One region of the Serratia sp. TSA_7 genome, then DNA from elsewhere that is predicted to be linked to it. Evidence: predicted binding sites of a transcription regulator. Region 1 holds the regulator's gene; the other holds the start of a gene.
The links. Region 1 encodes PhoB, which activates phosphate uptake and scavenging genes when phosphate is short. Its sites were predicted from a motif close to CTGTCATAAAACTGNCNNAT; they were not measured.

Region 1 (9,058 bases):
TCTGCGTTTTTTGCAGCTGAGCAATCTGGTGGTCGAGCGGGACGATCTGCTCGTCGATCAGCCGCTGCTGGATCTGCTGGCGCTCGGCCTGCGCCTGCTGCTCGGCGCGCGCTTTTTCCACGGCCTGCTGCAATGGCGCCATCTGCGCAAGCTGATGCTCCTGCTGCTGCGCCATTTGGGCGATCTGCTGTTGCAGCGCCTGCTGCTCACTGCGGCAGCGGTGACGGTCGTTATGCAGCGGCCGCAGTTTCTCCGCCGGTTCGCTGCGCGCCAACTGTTGCAACTGCGGTTTGGCCGCAGCCTGCTCCTGTTGCACGATGTTCAACTGGCGTTGGTATTCCTGCTGCTGGTGCTGCGTTCGCTGCCACTGTTGCAGCCAGTTCAGCGCCTGTTGCTGTTGCCGGGTCTGCCCGCTGAGGGCGGTTTCCTGCGCGCTCAGCTCAGCTAATTGGCTCTCCAATTGCTGACGCTGTTCGTCATTCAGCAGCTCAATGCCGCTGGCGCGTTGATGCAAGGCGTCCAGATCGGCTTTGGCCTGTTTGTGCTGCTCGAAAACCCGTTCGGAAAGTTGGCCGTAGATCTCGGTGCCGGTCAGCTCTTCCAGCAGTTCGGCCCGGTCATTGGCATCGGCATTGAGGAAGGCGGCGAACTGCCCCTGGGACAGCATCATCGATTTGGTGAAGCGGCCGAAATCCAGCCCGGTGATCGCGGCGGTCAGATCCAGCTTGTCGCGGACTTTATCCGCCAGGATTTTACCGTCTTCACGCAGCGCCAGTTCCACCTTTGGCGCTTGCAGATTGCCGTCCGGCGCATTTTTGGCGCGGCGTTGGCTCCAGAAGGCGCGGTAGCCGACGCCTTTGACCTCAAATTCGACCTCCGCCAACGATTCGGCGGTGTGGCGCGTCATCAGTTCGTTTTGGCTCGGTGTCACGTTAAGGCGCGGTGTCTGGTGGTACAGCGCCAGGCAGATGGCATCCAGCAGGGTGGTTTTGCCCGCGCCGGTTGGCCCGGTGATGGCGAACAGCCCATTGCTGGCAAAAGGCTCAGCGGTGAAATCGATCTTCCACTCGCCCTGCAATGAATTGAGGTTCTTCAGCCGCAGGCTCAGGATTTTCATTGGGTCGGCTCCTCGTCGTTGTGCCGTACGGCCTCGACCACCTGATGGAACATTTGGCGCATCCGCTGCTGGCGAGGCTCAGTGATTTCCGTCTCCTGCGCCAGCCGCCGCTCGAAGACCTCATCGACGCTCAGTTCGTTGAGCGTTTCCTTGTCCTGCTGTTCGAGGGCCTGGCGGCGCTGTTCTTTACTGCGGCGCAGCAATACCACCTCCACCGGCAGTTGATCCGCCAGCAGTTGAATACGGCGCTGAATGTCGCTGAGGTAATCTTGCGTGGCCACTTCGATATCCAGCCATACCGGCAGTTCACCTTGATAATCGGCGAACTGCCGCAATTGTTGCTCGATCTGCGCCAAATCGCCCTTGATCAGTTGCATTGGCTGGAAGCTGGGGATATCCAGTGCGGTGACCTGTTGCAGGGCGCCTTCGACGAAATCCACCATAAACACGCTCTTGGGTTTGCCCAGCTCATCGAAACTGAGCGGGATAGGCGAACCGCTGTAGCGGATATGCTCGGATTTGGCGACGTTCTGCGCCCGGTGAATATGCCCCAACGCAATGTAGTCGGCCGGCGGAAACGCCTGCGCCGGGAAGGCATCCAGCGTGCCGATGTAAATATCGCGCACCGAATCGGAGGTGGTAACCCCCACGGTGGTCAGGTGGCCGGTGGCGACAATCGGCAAGGTTAGCCCCAGTTCATCGCGGCGTGCGCAGGCCGCTTGGTAGAGCTGTTGATAGTGTTCCGCGATCGCCTCTTGCAACGCCTGCTGCTTTTGCGCGCCCGATTCGCCGGCGCGGCTGGTCGTCAGATCGCGCGGGCGCAGGAACGGGATGGCGCACAACACCGCACCCGGTTGGCCGTCGCGTTGGTTAAGCACCAGGATCTGCTGCCCGATGTCGCTCTGGGCGTTGGCGATCACCGTTGTATTCAGGCAAGAAAGCAATTCACGCGATTCATTCAGGGTTGCCACGGAGTCATGGTTACCTCCCAGCACCACCAGTTGGCAGCCGGTACGCTGCAGCTCCACCACGAAGCGGTTATACAGCTCGCGGGCGTAACTCGGCGGCGACCCGGTGTCGAACAGATCCCCGGCGACGATCAGCGCATCCACCCGTTGCTGTTCGATTTGCTCGATCAGCCAGCGTAAAAAAGCCTGGTGCTCGGCGGCACGGCTTTTGGTGAAAAAGTACTGGCCAAGATGCCAGTCAGAGGTGTGGATCAGGCGCATGACACTCCCGGGGCGATAAACTAATGGGGGGATTATAAAGGGGGCAGACTCTCCTGTCGTGACGCAATGATTATGACAACTGAATGATTTTTCTTTGAAGCTGGAAATAATCGCTATGCTTACTGGCTATAACAGGCTGGTTTTTTCATAAAAGTGTCACAAAACTGACGCATAATGGCGCCCGCAATCAACTGTGATCGCTAACACATTGGCAGGATTGACGATGGCAAGACGCATACTGGTGGTGGAAGACGAAGCGCCGATCCGTGAGATGGTGTGCTTTGTGTTGGAACAGAATGGTTACCAACCGTTGGAAGCCGAGGATTATGACAGCGCCGTGACGCGCCTGTCTGAGCCGTTCCCTGATTTGGTGTTGCTCGACTGGATGTTACCCGGCGGTTCCGGTATCCAGTTTATCAAACACATGAAGCGTGAAGCGCTGACCCGCGATATTCCGGTGATGATGCTGACCGCACGCGGTGAAGAAGAAGACCGGGTGCGCGGCCTGGAAGTGGGTGCGGACGATTACATTACCAAGCCGTTCTCGCCGAAGGAACTGGTGGCGCGCATCAAGGCGGTAATGCGCCGCATTTCACCGATGGCGGTGGAAGAAGTGATTGAAATGCAGGGGCTGAGCCTGGACCCTTCCTCACATCGCGTAATGGCTAATGAGCAGGCGCTGGATATGGGGCCGACCGAGTTCAAACTGCTGCATTTCTTTATGACCCATCCGGAACGTGTTTATAGCCGTGAACAGTTGCTTAATCACGTCTGGGGCACTAACGTTTATGTGGAAGACCGCACCGTTGACGTGCATATCCGCCGGCTCCGCAAGGCGTTAGAGACCACTGGTCATGACAAAATGGTTCAAACCGTTCGGGGCACCGGCTACCGATTCTCAACGCGTTACTGATCGCGTCGCGCTGGAGAATATGCTGTGCTAGAACGCCTTTCCTGGAAGAGGCTGGCCCTGGAGCTGGCTCTTTTCTGTTTACCTGCCTTACTGCTGGGGCTGATTTTCGGCTATCTGCCCTGGCTGCTGCTGGCCGCCGTGCTGGCGGCGCTGGTCTGGAATTTCTACAACCAACTCAAACTTTCCCACTGGCTGTGGGTCGATCGCAGCATGACGCCGCCGCCTGGGCGCTGGAGCTGGGAGCCGCTGTTTTACGGCCTCTACCAGATGCAACAGCGCAACCGTCGACGTCGCCGTGAACTGGCGTTGTTGATCAAACGTTTTCGCAGCGGCGCGGAATCGCTGCCCGATGCGGTGGTGATGACCACCGTCGAAGGCAATATCTTCTGGTGCAACGGGTTGGCGCAGCATCTGCTGGGATTCCGCTGGCCGGAAGACAACGGCCAGCACATCCTTAACCTGTTGCGTTACCCAGAGTTCAGCCACTATCTGCAACAGCAGGAATTCACGCGGCCACTGACGCTGCAACTCAATAACGAGCACTATGTCGAGTTCCGCGTGATGCCCTATTCGGAAGGGCAACTGTTGATGGTGGCGCGCGACGTCACCCAAATGCGCCAGCTTGAAGGCGCGCGCCGCAACTTCTTCGCCAACGTCAGCCATGAGTTGCGTACCCCGCTGACGGTATTGCAGGGCTACCTGGAGATGATGAGCGACGAGGAGCTGGACGGCTCGTTGCGCGGCAAGGCGCTGGGCACCATGCAGGAACAGACCCGGCGTATGGACGGGCTGGTCAAACAGCTGCTGACGCTGTCGCGCATTGAGGCGGCACCTAACGTCGATATGAACGAGCGGGTCGATATTCCGCTGATGCTGCGGGTGTTGCAGCGTGAGGCGCAGTCGCTGAGCGGCGACAACCATGAGATTACCTTCCGGGTGAACGAGCAGCTCAAGGTGTTCGGCAACGATGACCAACTGCGCAGCGCGGTGTCGAATCTGGTGTATAACGCCGTCAATCACACGCCGAAAGGCACCCATATTGAGGTGAGCTGGCAACAGACGCCAAACGGCGCGCAATTCCAGGTCAGCGACAACGGGCCGGGCATCGCCGCCGAACATATCCCGCGCCTGACCGAGCGTTTCTACCGCGTCGATAAAGCCCGTTCACGCCAGACCGGCGGCAGCGGGCTGGGGCTGGCGATCGTCAAGCATGCGCTCAGCCACCACGATGCGCGGTTGGAGATCCTCAGCGAGCAGGGGATCGGCACCCGTTTCATCTTTACCTTGCCTAACCGGTTGATTGTTCCTGCAGCTTTATCAGAGAATGCGGTGAAAAATTAACGCGCGAGAGGCTGGCATGATCCGAATTACCCGATGGTTGTTGCTGTGCCTGGCGCTGCTGGCGAGCCGCGGCGCACTGGCGCAGCCGGACGGTATGCTGTCCGGCAACCTGTCGAGCGTCGGCTCCGATACGCTGGCGAATCTGATGGCGCTGTGGGCGCAGGACTTCAGTCAGCACTACCCTAACGTCAATTTGCAGATCCAGGCCGCCGGTTCTTCAACCGCGCCTACCGCACTGGCGGCGGGCGCAGCGCAGCTTGGGCCAATGAGCAGGCCGATGAAGGCGGCGGAAGTGTCGGCGTTCGAACACCGTTATGGTTATGCGCCGCTGGCCGTGCCGGTAGCGGTGGATGCGCTGGTGGTGCTGGTGCATCAGGACAACCCGTTGCGTGGCCTGAACCTGCAGCAGCTCGACCGCATTTTCTCCGCTACCCGGCGCTGCGGCGAAAGCCGGCCGCTGATGCGTTGGGGCGAATTGGGGTTGACCGGCAGTTGGCAACAGCGCGACCTCCAACGTTTCGGGCGTAACTCCGCCTCCGGCACTTACGGCTATTTCAAACTGCGCGCCCTGTGCGGCGGCGATTTTATGCCGCGGGTCAATGAGCTGCCCGGTTCGGCCTCGGTGGTGCAGGCGGTGGCCGGCTCGCTGAACAGCATTGGCTACGCCAGCATCGGTTTTCGCGCCAGTGGCGTGCGTCTGCTGCCGCTGGCGGAGTCGGGTGAAAACTATGTTGTCCCCAATGATACCAACGTGCGCAACGGCAGCTATCCGCTGTCGCGCTATCTGTATATTTACATCAACAAGGCCCCCAACCAACCGCTGGAGCCGCTGACCGCCGCTTTTCTCGATCGCGTGCTGTCCGATGCCGGGCAAAAGCTGGTTAATCATGACGGTTACCTGCCGCTGCCACCCGATACGCTGCGTAAAACCCGGCTGGCGCTGGGCCTGAAGTAATCCTCCAACGGGCGCCGAGTGGCGCCCAACGTGAATTTCTCTCAACACCAATGAAAATTATTCTATTGCCGCCCGACAAGCGGCGTGACAGGATGCTCCCCAATGGTTTTTTTGGACGTCTGGATGTCCAAAGTGACTCGGCGTAATAGTTCACACTGTCAATCATTGAAGCAAAGAGGCCCGATCCTTTGCCTGTCACCGGGAGTCATAAATATGTGCGATTGCAACCACGCCTTTCACGCTGACGTTGTCGGCAGCCTGTTGCGCCCTGCGGCGCTGAAAACCGCTCGCCAGCAGTTCCAGCAAGGCGAAATCGATGCCGCCCGGTTGCGCGCGGTTGAAGACGAGCAGATCCGTTTGGCGGTGGCAAAACAGAAAGACCTCGGTTTGGCGGTGGTGACGGACGGCGAATTCCGCCGTGCGTGGTGGCACTTTGACTTCCTGGAAGGACTGGACGGCGTGGAAGGTTATGATGCGGAGCAGGGGATCCAGTTCAACGGCGTGCAAACCCGCGCACGCAGCATCAAGGTGGTCGGTAAAGTGGGCTTTAACCCCCAGCACCCGATGCTGGCGGATTTTCGTTTCCTGAAGGCGACGGCCGGCGATGCGGTGCCGAAAATGACCATTCCCAGCCCGAGCGTGCTGCACTTTCGCGGCGGGCGCAAGGCCATCGACAGCCAGGTTTACCCGGATCTGAATGTCTATTTTGACGATCTGGCGCAGACCTACCGCGATGCGATCAAGGCGTTTTATGATGCAGGCTGCCGCTATCTGCAACTGGATGACACCGTCTGGGCTTATCTGTGCTCGGACGATCAACGACGGCAGATCCGCGAGCGCGGTGAGGATCCGGATCGTCTGGCCAAGATCTACGCCGACGTGCTGAATGCGGTGATCGCCGGCAAACCGGACGATCTGACCATCGGCTTGCACGTGTGTCGCGGTAATTTCCGCTCTACCTGGATCTCCGAAGGCGGTTACGAGCCGGTGGCGGAAATCCTGTTCGGCCAGGTGAATATCGACGCTTTCTTCCTGGAATACGACAACGAGCGCTCCGGGGGCTTTGAGCCGCTGCGTTTTATCAAACCCGGTAAACAGCAGGTGGTGCTCGGCCTGATCACCACCAAAAACGGCGAGCTGGAGAACCCGGAGCAGGTGAAACAGCGTCTCGAGGAGGCCGCGCAGTTTGTCGATCGCCGCCAGTTGTGCCTCAGCACCCAGTGCGGGTTTGCCTCGACCGAAGAGGGCAATAGCCTGAGCGAACAGCAGCAGTGGAATAAGCTGCAAAGCGTGGTGAATATTGCCCGAGAGGTTTGGTAAGCGCGCAGATCCCGTTCAGACCACGCGAAAACCGATCGTTTATTGGCGTTTTCGCGCGGTCTCAAGCCGGATGTTTCACGGTTTGTGAATGGGACGCTCAAAAATGATACAAATCATGTAGTGTATATTTATTGATAGCCAATATGATCGACTGGTGACAAAAGATTATCTGGTCGATAGCTCTGGTTTTTGTCACGCGACTTGCCTTTCAACGCTATAAACGTTTAACTTACCCCCCGTTGTCGGACTAAACCTCCATTTATAACTCCTAAAACTCTGTCCATCATCATGAGTGGTCAATTTCGAATAAGGACAAAACGCCGGACGTTACGCGTTTTCTGCTCTTGTTGGTCTCACGATGAAAGGGCAAGCCGGCAACCGGGTGGGGGCATTACGCCACCACGATATCGGGTACTTTTTTTCATTTGAACAGGCAACACGACATCGTATGAGTCATCGTTTAACGTCAAAAGATATTATTGCGCTGGGTTTTATGACCTTTGCCTTATTTGTCGGTGCCGGGAACATCATTTTCCCGCCGATGGTCGGTTTACAATCCGGTGAGCACGTCTGGACCGCAGCAATCGGCTTCCTGATTACCGCAGTCGGTTTGCCGGTGATAACCGTTATCGCTCTGGCACGCGTTGGCGGCGGTATTGACGCCCTTAGCACGCCGATTGGCCGCAGCGCCGGTTTGCTGCTGGCGACGGTCTGCTACCTGGCGGTTGGCCCGCTGTTCGCCACCCCGCGTACCGCGACCGTGTCCTTTGAAGTGGGTATTGCACCGCTGACCGGCGATGGCGCCATGCCGCTGTTTATCTACAGCCTGGTGTATTTCGCGCTGGTAATCGGCATTTCACTGTATCCGGGCCGCTTGCTCGATACCGTGGGCCACGTGCTGGCTCCGCTGAAAATCGTTGCGCTCGGCGCACTCGGCATTGCGGCGTTGGTTTGGCCGGCGGGCACGCCTATTCCGGCTACCGAAATTTATCAGCACGTTCCTTTCTCTTCCGGCTTCGTCAACGGCTATCTGACCATGGATACGCTGGGCGCGCTGGTGTTCGGCATCGTCATCGTTAACGCTGCGCGTTCCCGCGGCGTGAAAGATGCCGGCCTGCTGACGCGTTACACCATTTTGGCCGGCCTGATCGCCGGTGTGGGCCTGACGCTGGTTTACCTGAGCCTGTTCAAGCTGGGTTCCGGCAGTGGCGTGTTGGTGCCGGACGCGACCAACGGCGCGGTGATCCTGCACGCTTATGTGCAAAACACCTTCGGTGGGTTGGGCAGCTTCTTCCTGGCGGCGCTGATCTTCATCGCCTGTATGGTGACTGCGGTAGGCCTGACCTGTGCCTGCGCCGAGTTCTTTGCTCAGTACCTGCCGTTCTCTTATAAAACGCTGGTCTTTATTCTGGGCCTGTTCTCGATGGTGGTTTCCAATCTGGGCCTGAGCCATCTGATCCAGATCTCTATCCCGGTGCTGACCGCGATTTACCCGCCGTGTATCGTGCTGGTGGTATTGAGCTTCACCCTGCGCTGGTGGAACAGCGCGACGCGCATCATAGCGCCGGTGATGCTGGTCAGCCTGTTGTTTGGTATCCTTGACGCGGTGAAAGCGTCCACCTTCCAGCACCTGTTGCCGGAGTGGACCAATCACCTGCCATTGGCTGCGCAGGGGTTGGCATGGCTGTCGCCTTCTCTGCTGATGCTGGTGTTGGTCGCGATTTATGACCGGGTTTGTACGCGTTCTGAAGTGACCGCGCACCCATAATCCCCCGGCTGAATTTTGGGCCACGGACTTGTCCGTGGCCTTTTTACGTTTAAAAAACACGGGTTATTTTCATGCAACAACAGTCACCCTCCGCCCCTGCGGCCAATAAGCTGAAGCGCGGTCTCAGCACGCGTCATATCCGCTTTATGGCTCTCGGCTCGGCCATCGGCACCGGCCTGTTCTACGGTTCGGCGGACGCCATTAAAATGGCCGGCCCGAGCGTTTTGCTGGCATACCTGATTGGCGGCGTCGTCGCTTTTATCATCATGCGCGCTTTGGGCGAGATGTCGGTCAACAACCCGCAGGCCAGCTCGTTCTCTCGTTATGCGCAGGACTACCTTGGCCCGATGGCCGGGTATATCACCGGCTGGACCTACTGTTTTGAAATTCTGATCGTCGCCATCGCCGATGTGAC
Region 2 (9,058 bases), on a different contig from region 1:
AGTGTCGCAACTGCAGGCATTACACTCAAGGATTTCCAGGCGCAGCAGGATGTTATCCTTGATACTACCCTCGACGGTTACACCTCCAGCAAGGTAACGCTAATCTCCAACAACAACAGTAATACTCAGGTGGCAGATTACGGTGTTGGCAATGATACCAGTGTGGTCAGCCAACTTACGGAGATGGCGGGGAATGTTCCAGGGGACGCACTGGGTTTGTTGAAGGCGCTATTGCATCTGGATACAGGGTTAAGCAGCAAAGTGGGGATCGCATCTATTGAACATGGTAATGGCAAATCGGACAGTTTCTTGATTATCGACAGAAATAACAATCAGCAATTGGATAATAATGACGGCGTGGTACTGCTTAAGGATCAAGTTCATAATGATTTGATAAACAGTTTGTTCTTTAAAACAGATGTTAATATAACAGGCAGGATACAAGATACTCATTATGATGAGCTATTTAGCTAGATTCAGACCTTAGGCCATTTAAAAAAGCAGGCCGCTTTGCGGCCTGCTTTTTTATGGAAAATCAGTTAGTTTCCGGCTTCACTTCGATATAGTCCAACTGCAAGACGCTGCTGGTGTAGCCGCGGATCTTGTTGGTCATTTCAATATCGCCGTTCAGCTTGTGGCCATAGGATGGAATGATCTCTTTCAGCTTGCTCTGCCATTCCGGCGTCGCCACTTTATCTTTGAACACTTTTTCCATCAGATGCAGCATGATTGGCGCAGCGGTAGAGGCGCCCGGTGATGCGCCGAGCAGGGCGGCGATGCTGCCGTCCTCGGAGCTGACCACTTCGGTGCCGAACTGCAACACGCCGCCTTTCTCATCATCTTTCTTGATGATCTGCACGCGTTGGCCGGCGGTCCACAGCTTCCAGTCGGCCTGTTTGGCTTCAGGGAAGTACTCTTTCAGCGCAGCGAAACGGTCATCGTCGTTCATCATCAGCTGGCCAACCAGGTATTTCACCAGGTCGAAGTTATCCAGCCCGACGTGGGTCATCGGCATCAGGTTAGACGTGCTCAGCGAGTGCAGCAGATCGAACAGCGAACCGTTTTTCAGGAACTTGCTGGAGAAGGTGGCGAACGGCCCGAACAGTACCACGCGCTTGCCATCCAGCATGCGGGTATCCAGGTGCGGAACCGACATTGGCGGCGAACCTACGCTGGCCAGGCCGTAAACCTTGGCCAGATGCTGATTCGCCACTTCCGGATTGGTGGTGACCAGGAACTGGCCGCCGACCGGGAAACCGCCGTAGCCGTCGGCTTCAGGAATGCCGGATTTCTGCAACAGTGTCAGAGAGGCGCCGCCTGCCCCGATAAACACGAACTTGGCGTTAACGGTGGTTTCTTTACCGTCACGGTTAAGATCGGCCACGGTGACGCGCCAGGTGTTGTCGGCGTTGCGTTTGATATCGCGCACTTCATGGCTCAGGTTCAGCTTGAAGTTAGGATTTTTGGTCAGTGTATCCACCAGTTGATGGGTGATCACGCCAAAGTTGACGTCGGTACCCAGCGGCATGCGGGTCGCGGCAATTTTCTGCGCCGGATCGCGGCCGTTCATTACCAGTGGCGCCCACTGTTTAATCTGGTTGGGGTCTTCGGAGTATTCCATCCCACGGAACAGGGTGCTGTGCTGCAGCGCCGCATAGCGTTTGCGCAGGAAGTTGACGTTATCGTCACCCCAGACAAAGCTCATGTGCGGTACGCTGTTAATAAAGGATTTTGGATCTTTCAGGACGTTATTTTTTACCTGATAAGACCAGAACTGACGAGAAATTTCAAAAGACTCGTTAACCACCACGGCTTTGCTGATATCGATGGTGCCGTCTTCTTTCTCCGGGGTGTAGTTCATTTCGGCGAAAGCGGAGTGGCCGGTACCGGCATTATTCCAGCCGTTGGAGCTTTCTTCCGCAACGCCGTTCATGCGCTCATACATGTCGATGGACCAGTTCGGCTCCAGCTCATGCAGGTAAGTCCCCAGGGTGGCGCTCATGATGCCGCCGCCAATCAGTACCACATCGACGGTCTTATTCTCTTCTGCGGCAGCCTGTTGCGTGACGCCGAACAGATTCAGACAGAAGATCAGGACGAGTAATTTTCTCATTAAATCAAATCTCTTATGTGTAAATTCTACTCATTGCAGGTGAAAGAATTTATCGGGAGTTACCCTGGAAATAAGCCAAAACAGACCGCCCGGCATGAGCCGAATTGCAGTGATAATGTCTTTTTGTTAATAGTTTTCTTTAACGAAAAGTGGATTATTACAGGCTACCTGGAGGCGGAGTGTTCAACTCAGGTTACTGAGGGGATATTATTGTTTGCAAGAATGTTAAAAACTACTTTTGTAACTAAAAAAAGAGAAATATAGGCAGGAATAATTCATTTATTATTGCGGGCTAAATATAACCGTTAAATTAGCAGGGTTTAATTGCCGTTGATTTAAACGATATTTCATTATCACACAATATTTAGCGATGAATTGCAAAGGCTAACCGGTAACAAAAAGAAAATGGCCGCCGTAGGGCGGCCGGCATCCGATTAGCGCGGTTGCCAAATACCGCGGGTTGCCGTGTCGGCGGCATAGGTGGTGAAATCACGCGCCGGGCGCCCAAGGCTGCGTTGAACGCCGTCGGTCAGTGACGCATTGCGTCCATCCAGTACCGTACTGAATAAATATTCCAGCAAACTGACCATCTCCTCCGGCAACTGCGCTTCGCGCAGATAACCGACATAATCGGCTATCGGCACCTGCCGATAGAGGATCTCACGTCCGCTGGCGGCGGCAATCTCGCTAATGGCTTGTTCAAACGTCATCAGTCGCGGGCCGGTCAGCTCATATACCCTATTGCTGTGGCCGGGCTGAGTGAGAGCGGCGACCGCGGCGTCGGCGATATCGTCGGCATCAATAAAGGGTTCTGGAATTTCGCCCGGCGGCAAATAAACCGTGCCGTTCAGCAGCTCATCGAGAATAAAGCTTTCGCTGAAGTTTTGCATAAACCAGCTGGCGCGCAATATCGTCCAGTCCGCGCCGCTGCGCTCGACCACTTCCTCCGCCTGCCGGGCTTCGTCTTCTCCGCGCCCGCTGAGCAACACGATCTTTTGCACGCCGCCCGTTACCGCCTGACGGCAAAAACGTTCAATGGTGTCGATGGCGCCCGGCACCGCCAGATCGGGCTGAAAGCTGAGATACACCTTTTTCACATCTTGTAAGGCCGGTTGCCAACTGCCGCTGTCCTCCCAGTCAAAAGGAATGGCGGCGCCACGGTGGCCGGGGCGTACGGCCACGCCATGTTGTTGCAAACGCGCTGCTACACGGCTGCCGGTTTTTCCGGTGGCGCCTAAAACCAGTATCGGTGCGGTCTTATCGCTGTTATCCATCGTTCATCTCCAAAATGTGAGTGTCACTCATGTTTTGTAAATATGATAAACCCTCGTATTATTGTCAAGGCAGTTTTTGGTTCAAAGGACGATGCTGATGAATGACAAGCAAAAAAATCCGCCCGCGTTGCGGCGTAAACCCAGCCAGACGCGGAGCCGCGAGAAGGTGGAGCTGATCCTCGATTGCGCCACCGCGCTGATAGCCCGGCAGGGCAGCGATGCGATGCGCATGAGCGAAGTGGCGCTCAATGCCGGTATTTCCATTGGGGCGCTGTACCAGTACTTCCCGGATAAGACCGCTATCGTGCGCGTGTTGGCACAGCGTTATAACCAGGAAGCGCGCGAATGCATCGAGCAGTGTTTATCTCGGGTGCAGGATTTTCCGCAACTGATCGAGGCTTTTAGCTGCCTGATTGACGAATATTATGCCTTGTTTATGGCCGAGCCCGTCATGCGGGATATCTGGGCGGCGACGCAGGCCAACAAAACGCTGCGCGAAGAAGAGGTGGCGGAAAGCCGATTGAACGGTGCATTGCTGGCGGCGGCGATACGGCGTTTACGGCCACAGGCGGCTCCCGTTGCGGTTGAAAATGCCGCTTTTCTGCTGATGCATCTGGGAGAGGCGACGATGCGCCTGGCGGTCAGTACCGGCCCCGATGAGGGCCGAGAACTGGTGGAGAGCTATAAGCAAATGGCGGCGAAGGTGCTGGCAGATGCCTAGAACGCGCTACGGCAGCCCGTGCTGCCATTCTTCATTCAACAAGGCGTAAATAAACTCGTCGCCCCATTCGCCGTTGAAACGATCGTTTTGCCGCAGGTGCGCCTCTTTGCGCATGCCCAACCGCTCGACCACGCCGATCGAGCCCCGGTTGGCGGCGTCGAGCCGGGCAAAGATGCGGTGGCAGCCCACTTCGCTGAAGCCACGCTCCAGCACCGCGCGCACCGCTTCTGCGGCGTAGCCTTTACCGGCGTAGGCCGGGTTGAAGATATAGCCGATCTCTGCTTGCAATGCCGCGCGGTTGGCCAGTTTCAGCAGCACTTCACCGATCAATTCCCCGCTGTCTTGCAGGGTGACCGCACAATAAAAGATATCGCCATCCTCGCTGAAACGCGAAGCCACCGCCTGGGAAAGCTGTTCTTCCAACTGCGTGTCGTTCGGCGTGGGGGCGTACAGATAACGATAAACCGCCGGCAGACGGTGATAAGCCGCGTAGGCGTTGAGATCGGCAGGGGTAAAGCGGCGTAGCCGCAGGCGTTCGGTGGTCAATGGCAGGCTAATCAACTGCAAGGGTTCATCCTTTCATCTGGGCGCTTTGGCGCGAAGTGAAGACTCAAGGGGGAATATAGCCGTTAATCGATCATTTTTAACCTGTTAAAGCCGCTTCTCCCCCTGATATTCAGGAGGAGAAGGGATAGAGCAAGCTACCCGGCAACCAACTTACTTGATCGCCATAGCGTCACGCATGGTGTAGAACAGGTCGGTCTGATCGGTCAGGCCCACGACGTTAGCCGCATGCGGGCCGTAGGCGGCAACGCGCAACTGGGTGCCGGTGTGTCCCTGAGAGCCTTCCTCCGAGTTACCGTAGCTGATGGTCATTGGCGCGCCATCTTTGGTGGTCAGCGTTTGCGTCAGGCCTGGAGCCTTGGCATCGACGGCAATAATCTGGCTGGAGTGGGCGTGGTCGGCGGTGACGATCACCAGGGTGTTGCCGTCGGCGCGGGCGAAGGCCAGCGCTTTCTGTACCGCTTCATCCAGATCGACCGTCTCGCCGAACTGGCCGCAAGGGTTGGCTTCATGGTCCTGCTTGTCGATCGATGCGCCTTCCACCTGCAAGAAGAAACCGTTCTGCTGGTTTTTCAACAGATCTATCGCTTTTTCGGTCATCGCCGCCAGCGTTGGGATGTCGGCAGTACGTGCCGGGTTGTTCTCGCAGGTGACCGCCGGTTGGTCGATATTACCGTGATGCGAAGCTTTCGGGCCCTGCCAGCGCACCGGCATATTGCCGGCGGCAAACAATCCCAGCAGCGGTTTTTGCTGATTGGCTACGCTGATGGCATTCAGGCCGTCGAGGTTTTCCACCCACTGATAACCCAGCGCAGTTGCCTGGTCTTTCAATGATTTTCCCTGCCATTCGCCGCTTTTCGCCAGCTGATTAAAGGATTTCGCTCCACCGCCCAGCGAGACGTCGGCACGGGTTTTGAGCAATTGCTCGGTGATCGAGCCGCGGCCGCCATTCTCCAGCGCGTTGGTGGCGCATTTTTCGCTGGTTTCTTCCGGGCCGTAACATTTGCGCGAGGTAACATGCGAGACCTGCGCTGCCGGTGTGGCGTCCTGCAGCTCGGCGGTGGAGACGTTGCCGGTGGCTTTGCCCGCCGCTTTGGCGATCTCCAGCAGCGTCGGCTGGTCCTTGCCGTTGACGTCAACTCCCAGCGCGCCGTTATAGGTTTTTACGCCGGTGGACCATGCGGTCGCCGAAGCGGCGGAATCCGTCACGTAATCCGGTTTGTGGGTTTTCTTATCCAGCGAGTAATGGGTGTACTGGCCGGTCAGCGGCAGGGCATCAATGCCTTTAAAATAGCCGCCCGCGCCTTCTGCGTAGTTGCGCGCCGAGGTGATTTCAGAATCGCCCATGCCGTCGCCGATCAATAAAATCACGTTTTTGACCGTTTTGTCAGACAGCGAGGCTTTCAGCGCGGCGGTTTGATCGCCGCTCAGACGGCGTGCGCCGCCCGGTTCCACGATGTTACCGCGTGCCGCTCGCTCGGAAAGACCAGCGGTATTGGCCGGCGTTTCATCGGCGAGGGCGGTGGAACAAAGCAGGGCGGATAACACGGCGCCGGCGATCAAAGAAACGGGCTGCAGCATGGGAAAACTCCTTGTCGTAATAATAAAACACAAATAGCATCAGTTTGTTACGCAGGGAGAGTAGTGCAGAGGTGTGACACTTTTATGACGATGCGGGGGGCGAAAATGGGATAGCCGGCGGCTATCCCAGGCAATAAATTATTCGTTGCGGGCGGGAATAGTCAGGCCGCGTTGCACTGCCGGGCGCGCCAAACCGCGCTCCAGCCATTGCCCCACCCGTGGGAAACTGTCGAACTCCACCAGTTCGCGCGCTTCGTAGAAACCGATCAGGTTACGCACCCAGCCCAGCAGTGAAATATCGGCGATGGTGTAATCTGCGCCCATGATCCAGTCGCGGCCTTCAAGGCGGCTTTCCAGCACGCCGAGCAGGCGTTTGGATTCATTTTTATAACGCTCCAGCGGGCGTTTATCTTCGTATTCACGCCCGGCAAAGCGGTGGAAGAAGCCGAGCTGGCCGAACATCGGGCCGACCGCGGCCATCTGGAAAAATACCCATTGGATGGTTTCGTAGCGCTGCGCGGGATCCTGTGGCAGGAATTGACCGCTTTTCTCTGCCAGATACAAAAGGATGGCACCGGATTCAAACAGCGGCAGCGGCTTACCGCCCGGACCATCGGGATCGATAATCGAGGGGATTTTACCGTTCGGGTTCAGCGACAAAAACTCCGGCGTCCAGGTTTCATTCTTGCCGATATCGATCAGATGCGCTTCATAAGGCAGGCCGATCTCTTCGAGCATGATGGAGACTTTTACGCCGTTAGGCGTTGGCAGCGAGTAAAGCTGCAGCCGTTCCGGATGTTGCGCCGGCCACAGTTTGGTGATGGGGAATTGGGTTTGATCGAGCATGAGGAGTCCTCGGGTTGACGGTGTGCCTATTGAGTATTGCACCAAAGCTAACGCGCTGTGGGGCTAAAGCGTGAGGTCAAAATGTGCTTTCAGAGCATTCTTGCCGGTGGCGGTGAGTTGCAGCTCGCGGCTATCGAGCCGGCGCCTTATCCAGCCGCGTTCGATAAAAGCGTTAAGCATCGCTGCGCCAAGTGCGCCACCGAGGTGAGCCTTGCGTTCGCTCCAGTCCAGACAGCCGCAGGCGAAGCGCCGCCGTGAAGGCGCAGGCGTGCAGTCGATGCCCAACCGCGTCAGGGCAGCCCGCCCCGCGTCGCTCAGCCGGTAGTCTTCCTCGCCCACCAGCCAGGCCAACTGATGCAAACGGTCATGCAGTTTTACCGCCACTTCACCGGCCATATGATCGTAGCAGGTGCGGGCGAATTGCAGCGAGGTGGGGGTTGTGCTTTTCACCGTCGGCCGTTCGACGCCGGCCAGCGCCATCAGCGTTTCCAGCACATCGGCCACCGGCTGGCCCGCCAGGCGGAAATAGCGGTAGCGCCCCTGTTTGACGCAGGCGATCAACCGTTGTTCCTGCAAGCGCGCCAAATGCCCGCTGGCGGTAGAGGCGGCGACGTCCACGGCGGCGCTGAGCTCGGTGGCGGTATAGGCGCGGCCGTCCATCAGCAGGCACAACATGCGCGCACGGGTACGGTCGGCAATAGCGGCAGTCAGTGCCGCCAGGCGATCTTCGATATTGATGTCATTCATACTTCGAGATTAGGCGAAGTATGGCTGTAGGTCTAGCCTTAGGATAGGGTTAATCGTCCTGACAGGAACTCTCTATGATTGCCGTTATTTTTGAATTGCAGGCCGCCGACGGGCAGCGTGAAACCTACCTTAAATTGGCGGCAGAGCTAAAGCCGCTGCTGGCGGAGATTGACGGATTTATCTCCATCGAGCGCTTTCAAAGCCTGGCCGATCCGCAGCGGTTGCTGTCGCTGTCCTTCTGGCGGGATGAAGAGGCGGTAAAACAGTGGCGCAATCTCGAGCAGCACCGGGCTGCGCAGGCGCGTGGCCGCCATGATGTGCTGGCGCAGTATCGCCTGCGGGTGGCGGAGGTGGTGCGCGACTATGGTTTGGATCAGCGGGATCAAGCGCCGCAGGACAGCTGCGGCTATCACGCAGGTTAATGCAAAGTTGGTTTTATCGTTGACAGCCCTCCCGGCTTTATTCTATTGATAGTGGATGAATAAAAACCGACTTGTATTCGCGCAGATTATTATCACCATTCTCAGAGTGGTGGGATAGCGCGTCTCTTTCAAGCCAAAACCCGCCAGTAAGGCGGGGCAATCTATCCTCCTGCTGGCCATCACCCAGGAGGACGTCATGGGAAATCACCCCCAGGTTGTTTTACATCTGATGTGCGGCAAAGCCGGTTCAGGCAAGTCGACGTTGGCAAACCGCTTGTCGCAGCAGCCACAAACGCTGTTGATTGTTGAGGACAGCTGGCTGGCGACGCTGTATGAACAACAGATGACCGGGTTGCAGGATTACGTCCGCTATTCGGCCCGGCTACGGCAGGCATTGAGCGAACATGTTGTAGAGCTGCTGCGTCATGGGCTGTCGGTGGTGCTCGATTTTCCGATGAACACGCCGGATCGTCGTCTTTGGGCCAGACAACTGGCGGACGCCGCCGGCGTTAGCCATTGTCTGCATTTTCTGGACGTCAGCGATACGCAATGCAAAAGCCGGATCAAACTGAGAAATGAACAGGGCGATCATCCTTTTGTGCTCAGCGAAGAAACCTTCGATCTGCTTACCCACTACTTTGTTTCCCCTTCAGAGGAAGAGCGGCTGACTGTGGTTAGATACGGCGATCAGGCCTGAGTCAGCCCGTTTGAGGGGCGTGGTTTCAAACGCGGTATCGACAGCGACCTCGCTCTGCGGTGCAGAGCGGGTGTTATCTCTTGCGTTAACGGA

Region 2: a site for PhoB is predicted at 6,325-6,344, ahead of phoA (alkaline phosphatase). Genes of this name have one in related genera too.

Annotation. Positions count from the first base shown of each region.
Region 1 covers NZ_JBQZFU010000006.1:100,890-109,947, reverse strand. The annotation lists gene sbcC (exonuclease subunit SbcC) at 1-1,117, opposite strand, end outside; gene sbcD (exonuclease subunit SbcD) at 1,114-2,346, opposite strand; gene phoB (phosphate response regulator transcription factor PhoB) at 2,570-3,259, shown strand; gene phoR (phosphate regulon sensor histidine kinase PhoR) at 3,284-4,600, shown strand; gene ACUTQW_RS18520 (PstS family phosphate ABC transporter substrate-binding protein) at 4,617-5,555, shown strand; gene ACUTQW_RS18515 (cobalamin-independent methionine synthase II family protein) at 5,769-6,875, shown strand; gene brnQ (branched-chain amino acid transport system II carrier protein) at 7,324-8,643, shown strand; gene proY (proline-specific permease ProY) at 8,715-9,058, shown strand, end outside.
Region 2 covers NZ_JBQZFU010000001.1:428,528-437,585, reverse strand. The annotation lists gene ACUTQW_RS02115 (DUF4214 domain-containing protein) at 1-474, shown strand, start outside; gene ACUTQW_RS02110 (malate:quinone oxidoreductase) at 536-2,113, opposite strand; gene ACUTQW_RS02105 (NmrA family NAD(P)-binding protein) at 2,548-3,387, opposite strand; gene ACUTQW_RS02100 (TetR/AcrR family transcriptional regulator) at 3,485-4,108, shown strand; gene ACUTQW_RS02095 (GNAT family N-acetyltransferase) at 4,115-4,675, opposite strand; gene phoA (alkaline phosphatase) at 4,826-6,253, opposite strand; gene ACUTQW_RS02085 (glutathione S-transferase N-terminal domain-containing protein) at 6,392-7,099, opposite strand; gene ACUTQW_RS02080 (ArsR/SmtB family transcription factor) at 7,163-7,846, opposite strand; gene ACUTQW_RS02075 (antibiotic biosynthesis monooxygenase family protein) at 7,921-8,268, shown strand; gene ACUTQW_RS02070 (AAA family ATPase) at 8,465-8,965, shown strand.